Linked DNA regions of Promicromonospora sp. Populi. The protein of the gene in region 1 interacts with the protein of each later gene in a pairwise test. Links are inferred from orthologs where the notes say so. Each region holds a gene or a part of one and is shown on either strand. Other genes may lie near its edges.

Region 1 (7,830 bases):
CCGGTCCGCCTGTCGCGCGTCGCCGACGACGTGACCAAGACGGCATCCGTTGAGTCGGCCGCCATCGGCGACACGATCGGGTACGACATCACCGTCGCACCCAACGTGACCCCGGAGGACCGCACCTACACCGTCACCGACACGGTGCCCGACGGGCTCACCATCGACCCGGCCTCGGTGACCGCCGGCGGCGTCGTCGACGGGCAGACCATCACGTGGGAGGTCGACATGCCCACGCAGGTGGGCGCGGTAGGCGCCTACGAGGCGTCTACGCCTGCGGATGATCCGCAGTGCGCGGCCTGGGCCGGGTTCCTCGACCTGGGTTCGGTCGGTATCGGCTTCAGCCCGCTCGATGGCGACAGTGCCGCCATCAACGCGTTCGCGAACATCGGCCCGTTCCCGCACTACGCGGACCAGTCGCCGAACCTCACCGTGTCCGACGACGGTCTGATCACCATCGCCGGTGGCTACGCCGGCGAGCCGTGGACCCCGCAGGAGGTGCCCAACGTGGAGGTGCCGAACGGCGTCATCGCCCCGCTCTGGTCCGACCTGGAGCTTTCGCTGGCGAACAACCGCGGCGTGCGGCTGGCCACCTCTGGCGGCCAGGTGGCGGTGATCCAGTGGGACGACCCGTTCGTCTTCGGCGGTGACCCGACCGACCTGTCCAACTCCGTAGGCACGTTCCAGGCCTGGGTCTACAACTCGGTGGCCGACAACCGGCCGGAGATCACGTTCGAGTACGGCGACCTCGGGGCGCTGCCGGAGGTGGCCACCGTCGGGATCGAAAACCTCGTGGGCACGGCCGGCACCGCCGTCGTGAACGCGGGCGACCCGTCACTCACCCTGACCGAGGGCGGCAGCATCTGCCTCGACTACGTGCCCCCGAGCTTCGAGCCGGCCGAGCTGTCGTACGAGGTCACGGTGGATCCGGATGCCATCACCGGCACGTACACCAACTCCGCCGAGCACGTCACGGATGACCCGTTCGACGCGCCCGCGGTCACGTCGGCCGACGTCGCCGTGACGGGCCTGGCCCCGTGTGACGAGGTGCTGACCGGCCGGCAGAACGGCCGGATCACCGTCGATGAAGGCACCACGTGCATCGACGGCGCCACCGTGGTGGGCCAGGTCACCGTGTCCGACGGCGCGGGGCTACGCGTGACCGACTCGCGGATCACGGCCCTGGTCCGGGCAACCGACGCGACAGAGGTCCGGGTGTGCGACACACGCATCACCGGCACTCTGACCGTGAACCGGAGCTCGGGGGTCACGATCGGTGACCCGGCGGCGGACTGCGCCGGCAACCAGATCACCGGACCGGTCACCGTGACCCGGTCGGAGGGTCCGGTGATCGGGGGCAACCGGATCACCGGGGTGCTCACCTGCCTCAGCAACGACCCGGCGCCCACCAACAACGGGTCGCCCAACACGACCCGCGGGAGGGAGCTCGGCCAGTGCAAGAACCTGTGACGCACTGACCGCCTGACAACAGCGGCGCCGCTCCCGAGTGGGGCGGCGCCGCTGTCGTGTTGGCGCCGCTGTCGTGTTGGGGGCGGGCCATGGCGGGGCCAGCCTGGTCGCGGTGGGCGCGCCCGAGGGGCCAGCGCGTTCGAGGGTCAGAACCCGAACGTCAGGACGCGCGGCATCTCGGTGCCGTGGCGCCCGCCGTCGTGCATCGCGCGCAGCACTGCCGCCTCGTGCGGCACCAGCGGTTCCGGGAGCGCGACGAACGGGAACCAGGCCAGGTCGGCGGCCTTCTCGGGCTCCTGGATCGACGGCGTCCCCGTCCAGCGGGTGACCTCGAACATGAAGTCGACACGCTGCTCGACGGCGGGCCCGCCCGGTTCGCCGCGGTGCAGGACCGTCAGCGGCCGGATGTCGTCACGTGCCACGACCACGCCGAGCTCCTCGTGGGCCTCGCGCACCGCAGCGTCGAGCACCGACTCGCCCTCCTCGACGTGACCGGCGGCCGCGCAGGCCCAGTACCCGTCGCGATAGCCGGTGCCCTGCCGTAGCTGGAGCAGCACCTGGCCCTCGCGCCGGAGGAACAGGTACGCGGCCGGCACGAGGGAGAAGCGCTCATGGTCGCCCTCCCGGTAGCGATCGGTCTCGGCCGCCGGCCCGGACCCAGCACCTCCAACCTCGGTCACGACAGGCAGCCCTGCCCCAGGAGCGCCTTGAGGTCGCCGAACAGCGCCGGCGACTTCTCCACGCGCAGGCTGTCCGCGGCCCTCACCACCGTCCGCTTGCCGGGCTCGGCCACAGCGACGTGGACCTCCGCCGACCCTGGGTGCGTGGCCAGCACCTCCCGCAGGCGCACCATGGTCGCCTCGATCGCCCGGGTGTGCGGCACGGTCACGGCCAGCGGGGAGTCGGAGCCCACCGTGATGTCCGGCAGGGCCACCTCCATGGCCTGCAGCTGCATGGTGTCGTCGCGGCGCCGCACCCTGCCCCGCAGCACCACCACCTGGTCCTCGGCGAGCATCGTCGAGTACGCGAGGTAGGTCTCACCGAAGAACATGACCTCGACGGCGCCCTCCAGGTCCTCGACCGTCACGGCCGCCCACGGGTTGCCGTTCTTGCTCATCTTGCGCTGCACCGAGGTGAGCAGGCCGGCCACGGCCACCGTCGAGCCGTCGGGGCGGGACTCGTCAGCCATCAGGGCGGCTATCGACGTGTCGGCGGCCCGCTGCAGCACGTGCTCCAGGCCGGACAGCGGGTGGTCGCTCACGTACAGGCCGAGCATCTCGCGCTCGAACTGGAGCTTCTGCTTCTTCTCCCAGTCGGGCAGGTCCGGGATGTCCACGGAGAAGCCCATGCCCGCCTCGTCCTCGTCCGCACCACCGAAGTCGGCGAACAGGTCGAACTGCCCCTCGGCCTCCTTGCGCTTCACGCTGATCACGGAGTCCACCGCCTGCTCGTGGACGACCAGCAGCGAGCGCCGAGTGTGCCCCAGCGAGTCGAACGCACCGGCCTTGATCAGGGACTCGATGGTGCGCTTGTTGCAGACCACGGCGGGCACCTTGTCGAGGAAGTCCTGGAAGGACGTGAACGCGCCCTTCTCCTCCCGGGCGGCGATGATCGCGACCACCACGTTGGCGCCGACGTTCCGGATCGCCGTGAGGCCGAACCGGATGTCCTTGCCGACGGCAGCGAAGTTCGCCAGCGACTCGTTGACGTCCGGCGGGAGCACCGTGATGCCCATACGACGGCACTCGTTGAGGTACAGGGCCGACTTGTCCTTGTCGTCCTTGACGCTCGTCAGCAGCGCGGCCATGTACTCGGTGCGGTAGTGCGCCTTGAGGTAGCCGGTCCAGTAGGACACCAGCCCGTAGGCGGCGGTGTGCGCCTTGTTGAAGGCGTAGTCGGCGAACGACTCGAGGACGTTCCACAGCGTCTGCTGGGCCTCCTTCGAGAAGCCGCGCTCCGTCATGCCGCCGAAGAACTTCTCCTGCTGCTTCTCCAGCTCGGAGCGCTTCTTCTTGCCCATGGCCCGACGCAGCAGGTCGGCCTCGCCGAGCGTGTAGCCGGCGACCTTCTGCGCGACCGCCATCACCTGCTCCTGGTAGACGATCAGGCCGTAGGTGCCGTCCAGGATCTCCCCGAGCGGCTCTTCGAGCTGCTGGTGGATCGGCGTGATCTCCTGCTGCTTGTTCTTGCGCAGGGCGTAGTTCGTGTGCGAGTTCACGCCCATCGGACCCGGGCGGTACAGGGCGAGGACGGCGGAGATGTCCTCGAAGTTGTCGGGCTTCATGAGCCGCAGGAGCGAGCGCATGGGTCCGCCGTCGAGCTGGAACACACCCAGCGTGTCGCCGCGCGCGAGGAGCTCGTACGTGGCGGTGTCCGTCAGCTCGAGCGCCTCGATGTCGAGCGGCGGCTTGCCGTTGTTCACGATGTTCTCGAGCGCGTCGTCGAGGATCGTGAGGTTGCGCAGGCCGAGGAAGTCCATCTTGATCAGGCCGAGGCCCTCGGACGTCGGGTAGTCGAACTGCGTGATGACCGCGCCGTCCTGCGGGCGGCGCATGATCGGGATGATGTCGATCAGCGGGTCGCTCGACATGATGACGCCGGCGGCGTGCACACCCCACTGCCGCTTCAGGCCCTCGATGCCCCGGGCGAGCTCGACCACGCGCTGCGCCTCGGGGTCGGTGTCGTGCACCTGGCGGAACTCGCCGGCCTCCGAGTACCGCTTGTCAGTGGGGTCGAAGATGCCGCCCAGGGAGATGTCCTTGCCCATGATCGCGGGCGGCATCGCCTTGGTGAGCTTCTCCCCCATGGCGTACGGCATGCCGAGCAGGCGGGCGGAGTCCTTCAGCGCCTGCTTGGCCTTGATGGTCCCGTAGGTGACGATCTGCGCGACCCGGTCCTCGCCGTACTTCTCCGTGACGTACCGGATGACTTCCCCGCGCCGACGCTCGTCGAAGTCGATGTCGAAGTCGGGCATGGACACCCGGTCCGGGTTGAGGAACCGTTCGAAGATCAGGCCGTGCGGGATGGGGTCGAGGTCCGTGATCCGCATCGCGTATGCGGCCATGGAGCCGGCACCGGAGCCACGGCCCGGCCCGACGCGGATCCCGTTGTCCTTGGCCCAGTTGATGAAGTCGGCGACCACGAGGAAGTAACCGGGGAAGCCCATCTGGACGATGACCCCGACCTCGTAGTCGGCCCGCTCGCGAACGTCGGCCGGGATGCCGCCGGGGTACCGGTAGTGGAGGCCTTTCTCGACCTCCTTGATGAACCAGCTCGTCTCGTCCTCCCCCGCCGGGACGGGGAAGCGCGGCATGTAGTTGGCCGAGGTGTCGAACGAGACGTCGCACTGCTCGGCGATGAGCAGGGTGTTGTCGCAGGCCTCGGGCAGCTCCTTGAAGATCTTCCGCATCTCGGCGGCCGACTTCACGTAGTAGCCGGTGCCGTCGAACTTGAACCGGTTCGGGTCGTCCAGCGTGGAGCCCGAGTTGATCGCGAGCAGGGCCTCCTGGCTGGCCGAGTCCTCCTCGCGGACGTAGTGCAGGTCGTTGGTGGCGACCAGCCGCGCGCCGATCGTCTTGCTCAGCTCGAGAAGCTGCTTGGTCACCCGGGTCTCGATCTCCAGCCCGTGGTCCATCAGCTCGACGAAGAAGTGCTCCTTGCCGTAGATGTCCTGCAGCTCGCCGGCGGTCCGGACCGCCTCGTCCCACTGGCCCAGCCGGAGCCGCGTCTGGATCTCGCTCGACGGGCAGCCCGAGGTCGCCGTCATCCCCGCGCTGTACCGCTCCAGCAGGTCGCGGTCCATGCGCGGCCACTTGCCCATCTGCCCCTCGAGGGAGGCCAGCGAGCTCGCCCGGAACAGGTTGTGCATGCCCTCGTTGTTGCGGGCCAGCAGCGTCATGTGGGTGTAGGCACCGCGCGCCGAGACGTCGTCCGCCTCCTGGCCCTGCTGGCCGAACCGGACGCGCTTCTGGTCGAACCGGCTCGTGCCCGGCGTGATGTACGCCTCGACGCCGATGATCGGCTTGACCCCGGCCGCCTTCGCCTTGGACCAGAAGTCGAACGCACCGAAGATGTAGCCGTGGTCGGTGGTCGCGATCGCCTTCTGCCCGAGCCGGTTGACCTCCTCGAACAGGTCCCCGATCCGCGCCGCACCGTCCAGCATGGAGTACTCGGTGTGGACGTGGAGGTGGACGAAGTCGGCGGACTTCTCAGCGGCAGCGGAGGGCATGCGGCGAGTCTAGATCGACCCACCGACACCCGGCTCGGAGGAACGCCGAGCGGAACCTCACATCACCTGTACGCGCCCCGCACGACCTCGAGCGCAGCCTCCAGATCGGCCGGATACGCCGACTCCACCTCGACCCGCCGCCCCGTGACCGGATGCTCAAAACCGAGCCGGTGGGCATGCAACCACTGCCGCGTCAGCCCCACCTTGGAGGCCAGCACGGGGTCCGCGCCATAGGTCAGGTCGCCGACGAGCGGGTGGCGCAGCGCCGCGAAGTGCACCCGGATCTGATGGGTGCGACCGGTCTCCAGGTGCACCTCCATCAGCGACGCCGCCGACAGCATCTCAAGGGTCTCGTAGTGCGTCACCGACGGTTTGCCGTCCGCGGTCACCGCGAACTTCCAGTCCGAGCTGGGGTGCCGTCCGATGGGCGCGTTGATGGTGCCCGACGTCGGGTCCGGGTGGCCCTGCGCGAGCGCGTGATAGATCTTGTCGACGGTGCGCTCCTTGAAGGCGCGCTTGAGGCCCGTATAGGCGAGCTCCGACTTGGCGACCACCATCAGGCCGGACGTCCCGACGTCGAGCCGGTGCACGATGCCCTGCCGCTCCGCCGCGCCCGACGTGGAGACGCGATACCCCGCCGCGACCAGTGCCCCCACGACCGTGGGACCGGTCCAGCCCGGCGACGGGTGCGCGGCTACACCGACCGGCTTGTCGATCACCACGAGGTCGTCGTCGTCGTACACGATGCCCATGCCCGGCACGGGCTCCGCCACCACCTCGACGGCGGGGCGCTCCTCCGGGAGGTCCACCTCGAGCCAGCCGCCAGGCACCACACGGTCGGACTTGCCCACCTGGCGCCCGTCGAGGCTCACGGCGCCCGCCTCCGCGAGCTCCGCCGCACGGGTCCGCGAGAGGCCGAGCATGCGGGCCAGGGCGGCGTCGACCCGGTCGCCCGCGAGCCCGTCAGGGACGGGCAGCGTCCGCAGCGCCATCAGGCAGGGTCGCCCTTCGCAGCATCCGGTTGGTCATCCGGCTCGGAATCAGGCTCAGCGTCCGTGTGCCGCTTGCCGTCGAGGCCGATCCCCCGCAGCGACAGCAGCGCGATGAGCACGGCGGCAGCGACGACGGCGATGTCGGCCACGTTGCCGACGAAGAAGCCCGCGTAGTCGATGAAGTCCACGACGTGGCCGCGGGCGAACCCGGGCTCCCGTGCCAGGCGGTCGATCAGGTTACCGACGGCGCCGCCGAGCAGCAGGCCGAGCGCGACCGCCCAGCCCCGCGACCCGATGCGGCCGATCGCCCGGATGATGAACACCACAACGACGACCACGACGATGGTCAGGAGCCAGGTCATGCCCGAGGCGATCGACAGCGCGGCACCCGGGTTGTAGATCAGGCGCAGCCCGAGCAGGTCACCTACGAGCGGGATCGTCTGGGCGTTCTCGACCAGGGCGGACTCGGCCCACCACTTGGTCAGCTGGTCGGCGGCCAGGACGACGGCCGCGAGCGCGACGGTCCAGACGATGAGCACACGGCTGCCCGACGACGGGGGCGTGGCTGCGGGCTCCGTGTCGCCGGCCACGGCGGAGGGTTCAGCGGGAGTAGACATCAACGAAAGTGTCCCATGCCGCGGGCGGGTGCCAGGCCCGCGCCGTCCCGAAGCTCGCCGGAATGTGCATCAAAAGCCGATAATGGCGCGGAGCGCAAAGCAGTGAGGCCCTTTCCCGTTGATCCGGGAAAGGGCCTCACCTGGCGCAGCACTACCGCCGTGTCACCGCACGGCGAGAGTCAATTGACGTAAACGTCAGTTGCAGGCCGCGTACTTGGTCACGTTTGCCTTGCTGAACAGGTTGAGCGGGCCGTCCCAGTACCACGGGGCGACGCACAGGTTGTTGGCGATGTTGACCGAACCCTCGCCACCCAGCTCGGTGTCACCGGTGTTGCACGCCTTGTAGTCGGTCACGTTGCCGACGCTGCCGACGTTGCCCGGACCCTCCCAGTACCAGGGAGCGACACAGACGTTGTTCAGCACGTTGAACTGGCCGTCCTCGTCGTAAGAGACGACGTCACCGGTCGTGGCGACCTCCTCGGGGACCGCCAGGCCCTCCGTGGGGAGCTCTGCACCCGTGGTG
Region 2 (6,619 bases), 4.6 Mb from region 1 along the record:
GAGGTAGACGTGGGGGTTCAGCCAGGTCAGGGCCAGCGTCGTGGCGACAGCGGTACCCACGGTCCGGGTGGTCATGCTGTGCCGCCCCATGACGACGTGCTGGCCCTTCCACGCGCGCCGCGCCGCCAGGCCGCCGTAGACCAGCACCACGACGGCGCCCACCCAGCGCGCGACCTCGATCACGTGCGGCGCGCTCTGGATCAGGGAGCCCAGGCCGCCGACCCCCGCCGAGATGAGCACGAGGTCGCTGACGGCGCAGATGCCGGCGACGAGGCCCACGTGCTCCCGGCGCAGCCCCTGGCGGAGGACAAAGATGTTCTGCGCCCCGACTGCGACGATGAGCGACAGACCGAGGGCCATGCCAGCAAGGGCGGAAAGCATGACTGAACGGTAGGAACTCGGACAGCGGATGTCCGGTTCATGATTCGGAAGTGCGGTAGGCCGGAAACAAGGTTAATGATGGGGGTACGTCCAGATTTCACGCCGGAAGCAGCTCGCGCGTTGCTTCTTTTCTCAGCGCCGTCGTGACCCGGTCGAGCACTGCCGACCGCAGCTTCCACTGCTGGAGGTGCAGCGGCACGTCGACGATCGCGTCGGGCTCCAGCAGCGTGATGCCACCACCGGCCGTGGACAGGAGCCCGCCGATGGACGGGCGGTCCAGCAGCATCCCCCAGCCCAGGCCGAGGCGGATGGTCTCCTCGTACTCGACGGTGCTCGGCACGTGGTGCCGCGGTGGTCGCGCGCGCGGCGCGCGGTCGCGCAGGTAGGCGTCCTGCAGGTCGTCGGTCCGGTCGAAGACGACGACGGGCGCCACGGCGAGCGTGTCCGGCGTCGGGCCCTGGGGGAACCAGCGCTCCGCGAAGGCGCGCGTGCATGCCGGGCGGTACCGCATGATCCCGAGCGGAATGCTTCGGCAGCCCTGCACCTGAGCGGTCTGCGAGGTGACCGCCGCCATCACCACGCCCTCGCGGAGCAGGTCGGCGGTGCGGCTGTCGTCGGCGCGGTGCAGGTCGAACGTGACCCCATCGACCTGGGCGAGGGCGGGCAGCACCCAGGTGGCCAGGGAGTCCGCGCTGACCGCCAGGGGCACCGTGACGAAGCCGCTGCCCGCGTCCTCGGTGCCGAGCTCCGCGGCGACTTCCGCGCCCAGGAGCTCGGTCTGCCGGGCGAGGCGCAGGAGTGCCTGGCCCGACGCCGTGGCGCCGACCGGCCGCGACCGGCGCACGAGCACGCTTCCCGCGGCGCTCTCCAGCGCACGGATGCGCTGGCTCACGGCGGACGGTGTCACGTGCAGCGCCTGGGCTGCGGCGTCGAACGAGCCCTCGGCGACCACGGCGGCGAGTGCTTCGAGCTGGCGGGAGTCCCATCGCATCCCCCAATTCTGACCTATCTTCAGTTCTGCTTAGGCACCCTGAGAAACATGAACTGGTCTTCAGGCCGCGGGCTGCCTAGCGTGATGGCCATGCTCACCCTGATCGCCGGACTCGGATTCGGTCTCTCGCTCATCGTCGCCATCGGCGCCCAGAACGCGTTCGTGCTGCGCCAAGGGCTGCGCCGCGAGCACGTGGGGATCGTGGCGGCGATCTGCGCCGTGTCCGACATCGCGCTCTACGCGGCGGGCGCAGCCGGGTTCGGGCCCCTGGTCGAGCGGTGGCCCGACGCCGTGGTGGTCGTGCGCTGGCTGGGCGCCGCCGTTGTGCTCGGATACGGGGCCATGGCCGCGTGGCGCGCCGTGAAGGGCGACACGGCGCTCGCGGCCGCCGACGACGGAGCCCTGGGCGACAGCCCGGGCCGGCGCCTCAAGCCCGTTGTGCTCACCACGCTGGCGCTCACCTGGCTGAACCCGCACGTGTACCTCGACACGGTGGTGCTGCAGGGCTCGGTCGCCGCCGCCTACGGCGACGAGCAGTGGTGGTTCACCGCCGGGGCGATGATCTCCAGCGCCGCGTGGTTCGCCGGTCTCGCGTACGGCGCCCGGCTCCTGGCGCCCGTGCTGAAGCGGCCCGGCGCGTGGCGGGTGCTCGACGGCCTGATCGCGCTGATCATGCTCGCCGTGGCCGTGTCGCTGCTGGCAGGCTGAGACGGGCCGTCCCGGACGCCGCTAGCTCGGCGGGATCCCCAGGCCGGCCAGGCGGGTCGCCGCCTCGCGTAGCACCTCGGTCTTCTTCACGAAGGTGAACCGCACGTGCGACGCCAGCGCCTGCGCCGTCGGGGAACCGGGACGGCAGAACGCCGCCGCCGGGATCGCAACCACGCCGGCGAGCTCGGGCAGGCGCCGGCACAGCTCGACGCCGTCGCGCAGGCCGAGCCGGCCCAGGAGGCCCGAGGCGTCGGCCATCACGAAATACGTGCCGGCCGGCCGCGTGACCGTGAAGCCGGCCGCCTCCAGGCCCGCGCACAGGAGGTCGCGCCGGTCGGCGAGGGAGGCGGCCAGGTCGCGCGGGGTGTCGTCGTCGGCCAGCGCCTCCGCGATGGCGGGCTGGAACGGCGCACCCGACGTGTAGGTGAGGTACTGCTTGATCGCGCGCACCGCCGTGACCAGGTGGGCCTGCCCGTGCACCCAGCCCACCTTCCAGCCGGTAAAGGAGAACGTCTTGCCCGACGACGAGATGGTCAGCGTCCGCTCCGCCATGCCCGGCAGCGTCGCGAGCGGGATGTGCTCCGCGCCGAACGTCAGGTGCTCGTAGACCTCGTCGGTCACGACTATCGCGTCGTGCTCCTGGGCCACGGCGGCGACCGCCGCCAGCTCGTCCTGCGTGAGCACCGTCCCGGTCGGGTTGTGCGGCGAGTTCAGCAGGATCATCCGCAGGCGCGGCGAGGCCGCAGCGCGGAGCGCGTCGACGTCGAGCCGGAAACCGTCCGGCCCAGGGACCAGGGGGGCGGTGACGTGCGTGGCGCCCGACATGCCGATCGCGGCGGCGTGCGAGTCGTAGAACGGCTCCAGCGTGAGCACCTCGTCGCCCGCGCGGGTCAGGGCCAGCACGGAGGCCGTCAGGGCCTCGGTCGCGCCCGTGGTCACCAGCACCTCGGTGTCGGGATCGACATCCAGCCCGTAGTGCCGCTTCTGGTGCTCCGCGACGGCGCGGCGCAGCTCCGGCACCCCGTCACCGGGCGCGTACTGGTTGCGGCCCTCCTCGATGGCCCGGATCGCGGCCCGCTTGACGTACTCGGGCCCGTCGACGTCGGGGAACCCCTGGCCGAGGTTGATCGCGCCCGTGCGCACCGCCAGCGCCGACATCTCGGCGAAGATCGTGACGGCGACGCTGCCGTCGTCGGCCAGCAGGCCTGCGGCGCTCGCGGTGTCCTGCCAGCGGTCCCGGCCACGGCCAGCTGAGTTCTGAGCGTTCATGGCCCCGAGACTATCTACCTCATCGAGCGGTCTGACGTTATCCACAGGCTCTCCTGCACGGGCGCGGCCGAACGCTTAATCTCGCTGAGGGCCCTCGGGAAGGGGGCGCGGGGCGAAGCCGGGGGGCAGAGCATGTCCGATCACGACGGTGTCGCGATCTTGGTGGAGGAAGTGCGCGAGCTGGTGCGGCGCAGGGGGCTCGACCCGATCGGTGACCGGGCCGGGCTGTCGGAGCTCGTCACCGATGCGGTCGGCGACTACACGACGCGGGCGAGCGTGGGGGCCGTGCCGCCGCTCGCCGACGCCGAGGCCGTGGCCCAGGTCGTGACCGACGCCGTCGGCGGGTTCGGCCCGCTGCAGCCCTACCTCGACGACCCGGAGATCGAGGAGGTCTGGCTCAACGCCCCGACCCACGTCTACGTCGCGCGGCGCGGGGTGGCCGAGCTGACCAGCACTGTCCTGACCGCGGAGCAGGTGCGGGACCTCGTGGAGCGGATGCTCAAGACCTCCGGGAGGCGGTTGGACCTATCGAGCCCGTTCGTCGACGCCCGCCTGCCCGGTGGGGAACGCCTCCACGTGGTCATCCCCGACATCACGCGCAGCAGCTGGGCCGTGAACATCCGCAAGCACGTGGTGCGGGCTCGCTCGCTGGGGGACATGGTGCGGCTCGGGTCGCTGACCACCCAGGCCGCGACCTTCCTCGACGCCGCGGTGCGGGCCGGGCTGAACGTGCTGGTATCCGGCCAGACGCAGGCCGGCAAGACGACGATGCTGAACGCCCTGGCCGGGTCGATCCCGGGGACCGAGCGGGTCATCTCGGCCGAGGAGGTCTGGGAGCTGCGCCTCCCGGTCCGTGACCACGTGGCGCTGCAGACCCGCCCGGCGAACCTCGAGGGCACGGGTGAGGTGCCGCTGCGGCGCCTGGTCAAGGAGGCCCTGCGGATGCGCCCGGACCGTCTGGTGATCGGCGAGGTGCGCGAGGCCGAGGCGTTCGACCTGCTCATCGCCCTGAACAGCGGCGTCCCCGGGATGTGCACGCTGCACGCCAACACGGCGCGCGAGGCGGTCGCCAAGATGACCACGCTCCCGCTGCTCGCGGGGGAGAACGTGACCGACCGGTTCGTCATCCCCACCGTGGCCTCCGCGGTGGACGTCGTGGTGCACCTCGGCCTGAGCCGCTCGGGGGATGGCGTGGTCCGGCGCCAGGTACGCGAGATCGTCGCGGTGACCGGCCGGGTCGAGGAGGGTCGCATCGAGACGGCGGGGCTCTTCGACCGGGACGCCGACGGCGACCTGCGCCGCGGCGACGGGATGCCGCCCGGCGAGGACCGGTTCGAGCGCGCTGGGTTCGACGTCGGAGCGCTGCTCGCCGACCACCACGCGGTACCGCAGGGCGGCCGTCCCGGGCCCTGGGCGGCGGCCGTCACCCGGGCCGGCACCACCGCCGGGGCCGGCGCCGGGCCCCGGGCTGGCGCCGGGCCACGGGCGGGCGCCGGGCCCTGGGCGGTGCGCTGATGGGCGTCGTGGTGGGTCTGCTCCTCGGCGCAGGCGTGTTCTGCATCTGGTGGTCGTTCTGGACCCCGACACCGCGCCCCACCGGCCGGGTCACCTGGCAGCTGCGCACCCGGGACCTGTTGACCCAGGCCGGTGCGCCCTCCATCACGCCGGCGATGCTCGTCGGCGCCTGCGCGGTGCTCGGCCTCGTGACCCTGCTCCTGGCACTCGCCCTGACCCGCTCGCCCGCCATCGCCGCCTGCTTTGCCGCGCTGGCGACGCCCGGTCCCGTGCTGCTCGTGCGCGCGCGGGCCCGGAGTCGCCGTAGGGCATTGCGCGAGGTGTGGCCCGAGGCCGTGGACCACCTCGCCTCCGGGGTGCGGGCCGGGCTGTCCCTGCCCGAGGCCGTGGCCCAGCTGGGGCAGCGTGGCCCGGCCGAGCTGCGCGAGCCGTTCGGCCGCTTCGCCCACGACTACCGCGCCGGCGGCCGGTTCGGCGATGCGCTCGACGCGCTCAAGGAACGCCTCGCCGACCCCGTGGCCGACCGCATCATCGAGGCCCTGCGGCTCACCCGCGAGGTCGGCGGGCAGGACCTGGGCCGCCTCCTGCGGACCCTCAGCGGCTTCCTGCGCGAGGACGCAGCGACCCGCGGCGAGCTGGAGGCGCGGCAGAGCTGGACGGTCAACGGGGCCCGCGTGGCGGTCGCCGGGCCGTGGGTCGTGCTCGCGCTGCTCTCCACCCGGCCCGAGACCGCCGCCGCGTACGACTCGCCCGCCGGCATCACGGTCCTCGTCGCCGGCGGCCTCTGCGCCCTGGTCGCCTACCAGCTGATGCTGCGGATCGGGCGCCTGCCCGCAGAGCGCAGGGTGCTGCGGTGACGGGCTGGGCGGCGGGAGCGCTCGCGGGCCTCGGCGTCGCGCTCGGGATCCTGATGGTGCTCGCCCGGCTGCGGGCGCGGGCCATCACGCTCGACGAACGGCTCGCGCCGTACCTGCGCCCGCGCGACGCCACCTCGACCCTCCTGCGCGAGGTCAGCCGCACCTCGACGGTGGTCCGCCTACTCGGCCTGCACCAGATCGGCGCGCGCCTCGAACGGTTCGGCTCGCCCCGCGAGGAGGTACGACGACGTCTCGACCGCGCCGGGTCCGCCGAGTCGGTAGACCACTTCCGGGCCCGGCAGGTCGTGTGGACGGTGGCCGGGCTCGCGGTCGGCCTCGGGCTCGCGCTGTTGCTCGCGGCCACCCGCGGGGCCGCGGTCGTCCCGCTGGTGGCGCTGGTCGCCGTAGCCGGCGGCTGCGGCTACGTGGCGTGCGACCAGGCCCTGACCCTGCGGGTGCGCCGGCGCGAGGAACGACTGCTCGCCGAGCTGCCGACGATCGCCGAGCTCCTGGCCCTGGCCGTCGCCGCGGGGGAGAGCCCGCCCGCGGCCCTCGAACGCGTGGCCTCGACGGCACACGGCGAGCTGGCCGGCGAGATCCGGCGCACCGTCGCCGAGGTACGAGCCGGAGCGCCCGTGACCACCGCCCTCACGGCGCTCGCGGACCGGTCCGGGCTGCCGCCCCTGGCGCGGTTCGCCGAGGGAGTGGTCGTGGCGCTGGAACGCGGCACTCCCTTGGCCGACGTCCTGCGCGCACAGGCTAGCGACGTCCGCGAGGCCGGCCGCCGCTCCCTCCTGGAGGCGGGCGGTCGCAAGGAGATCTTGATGATGGTCCCGGTCGTTTTTCTTGTGTTGCCCGTGACCGTCGTCTTCGCCGTCTTTCCCAGCCTGGCCACCCT

What was found.
Region 2: the proteins of dnaE (region 1) and AB1046_RS22555 interact in binary tests that used the Escherichia coli proteins (3 or more experiments, as listed by UniProt). The link is inferred for Promicromonospora sp. Populi from one-to-one orthologs.

What each region holds. Positions count from the first base shown.
Region 1 is NZ_CP163528.1:374,621-382,450, reverse strand. The notes cover bases 1,947-6,094. They hold dnaE (DNA polymerase III subunit alpha), read right to left. Parts: upstream 5,699-6,094; coding sequence 2,147-5,698; downstream 1,947-2,146. Other genes in these bases: AB1046_RS01630 (RluA family pseudouridine synthase), read right to left, coding at 5,761-6,094; AB1046_RS01640 (NUDIX domain-containing protein), read right to left, coding at 1,947-2,150. Outside these bases: AB1046_RS01645 (S8 family serine peptidase), read left to right, coding at 1-1,470; more of AB1046_RS01640, read right to left, coding at 1,617-1,946; more of AB1046_RS01630, read right to left, coding at 6,095-6,690; AB1046_RS01625 (signal peptidase II), read right to left, coding at 6,690-7,307; AB1046_RS01620 (hypothetical protein), read right to left, coding at 7,503-7,830. UniProt on the Escherichia coli protein: DNA polymerase III is a complex, multichain enzyme responsible for most of the replicative synthesis in bacteria. This DNA polymerase also exhibits 3' to 5' exonuclease activity. The alpha chain is the DNA polymerase catalytic subunit.
Region 2 is NZ_CP163528.1:4,975,492-4,982,110, forward strand. What follows is about bases 1,226-4,162. They hold AB1046_RS22555 (pyridoxal phosphate-dependent aminotransferase), read right to left. Parts: upstream 3,350-4,162; coding sequence 2,102-3,349; downstream 1,226-2,101. Other genes in these bases: AB1046_RS22545 (LysR family transcriptional regulator ArgP), read right to left, coding at 1,226-1,372; AB1046_RS22550 (LysE/ArgO family amino acid transporter), read left to right, coding at 1,463-2,080; AB1046_RS22560 (CpaF family protein), read left to right, coding at 3,482-4,162. Outside these bases: AB1046_RS22540 (LysE/ArgO family amino acid transporter), read right to left, coding at 1-381; more of AB1046_RS22545, read right to left, coding at 479-1,225; more of AB1046_RS22560, read left to right, coding at 4,163-4,864; AB1046_RS22565 (type II secretion system F family protein), read left to right, coding at 4,864-5,721; AB1046_RS22570 (type II secretion system F family protein), read left to right, coding at 5,718-6,619. UniProt on the Escherichia coli protein: Shows aminotransferase activity with methionine and histidine as substrates, and to a lesser extent also with phenylalanine.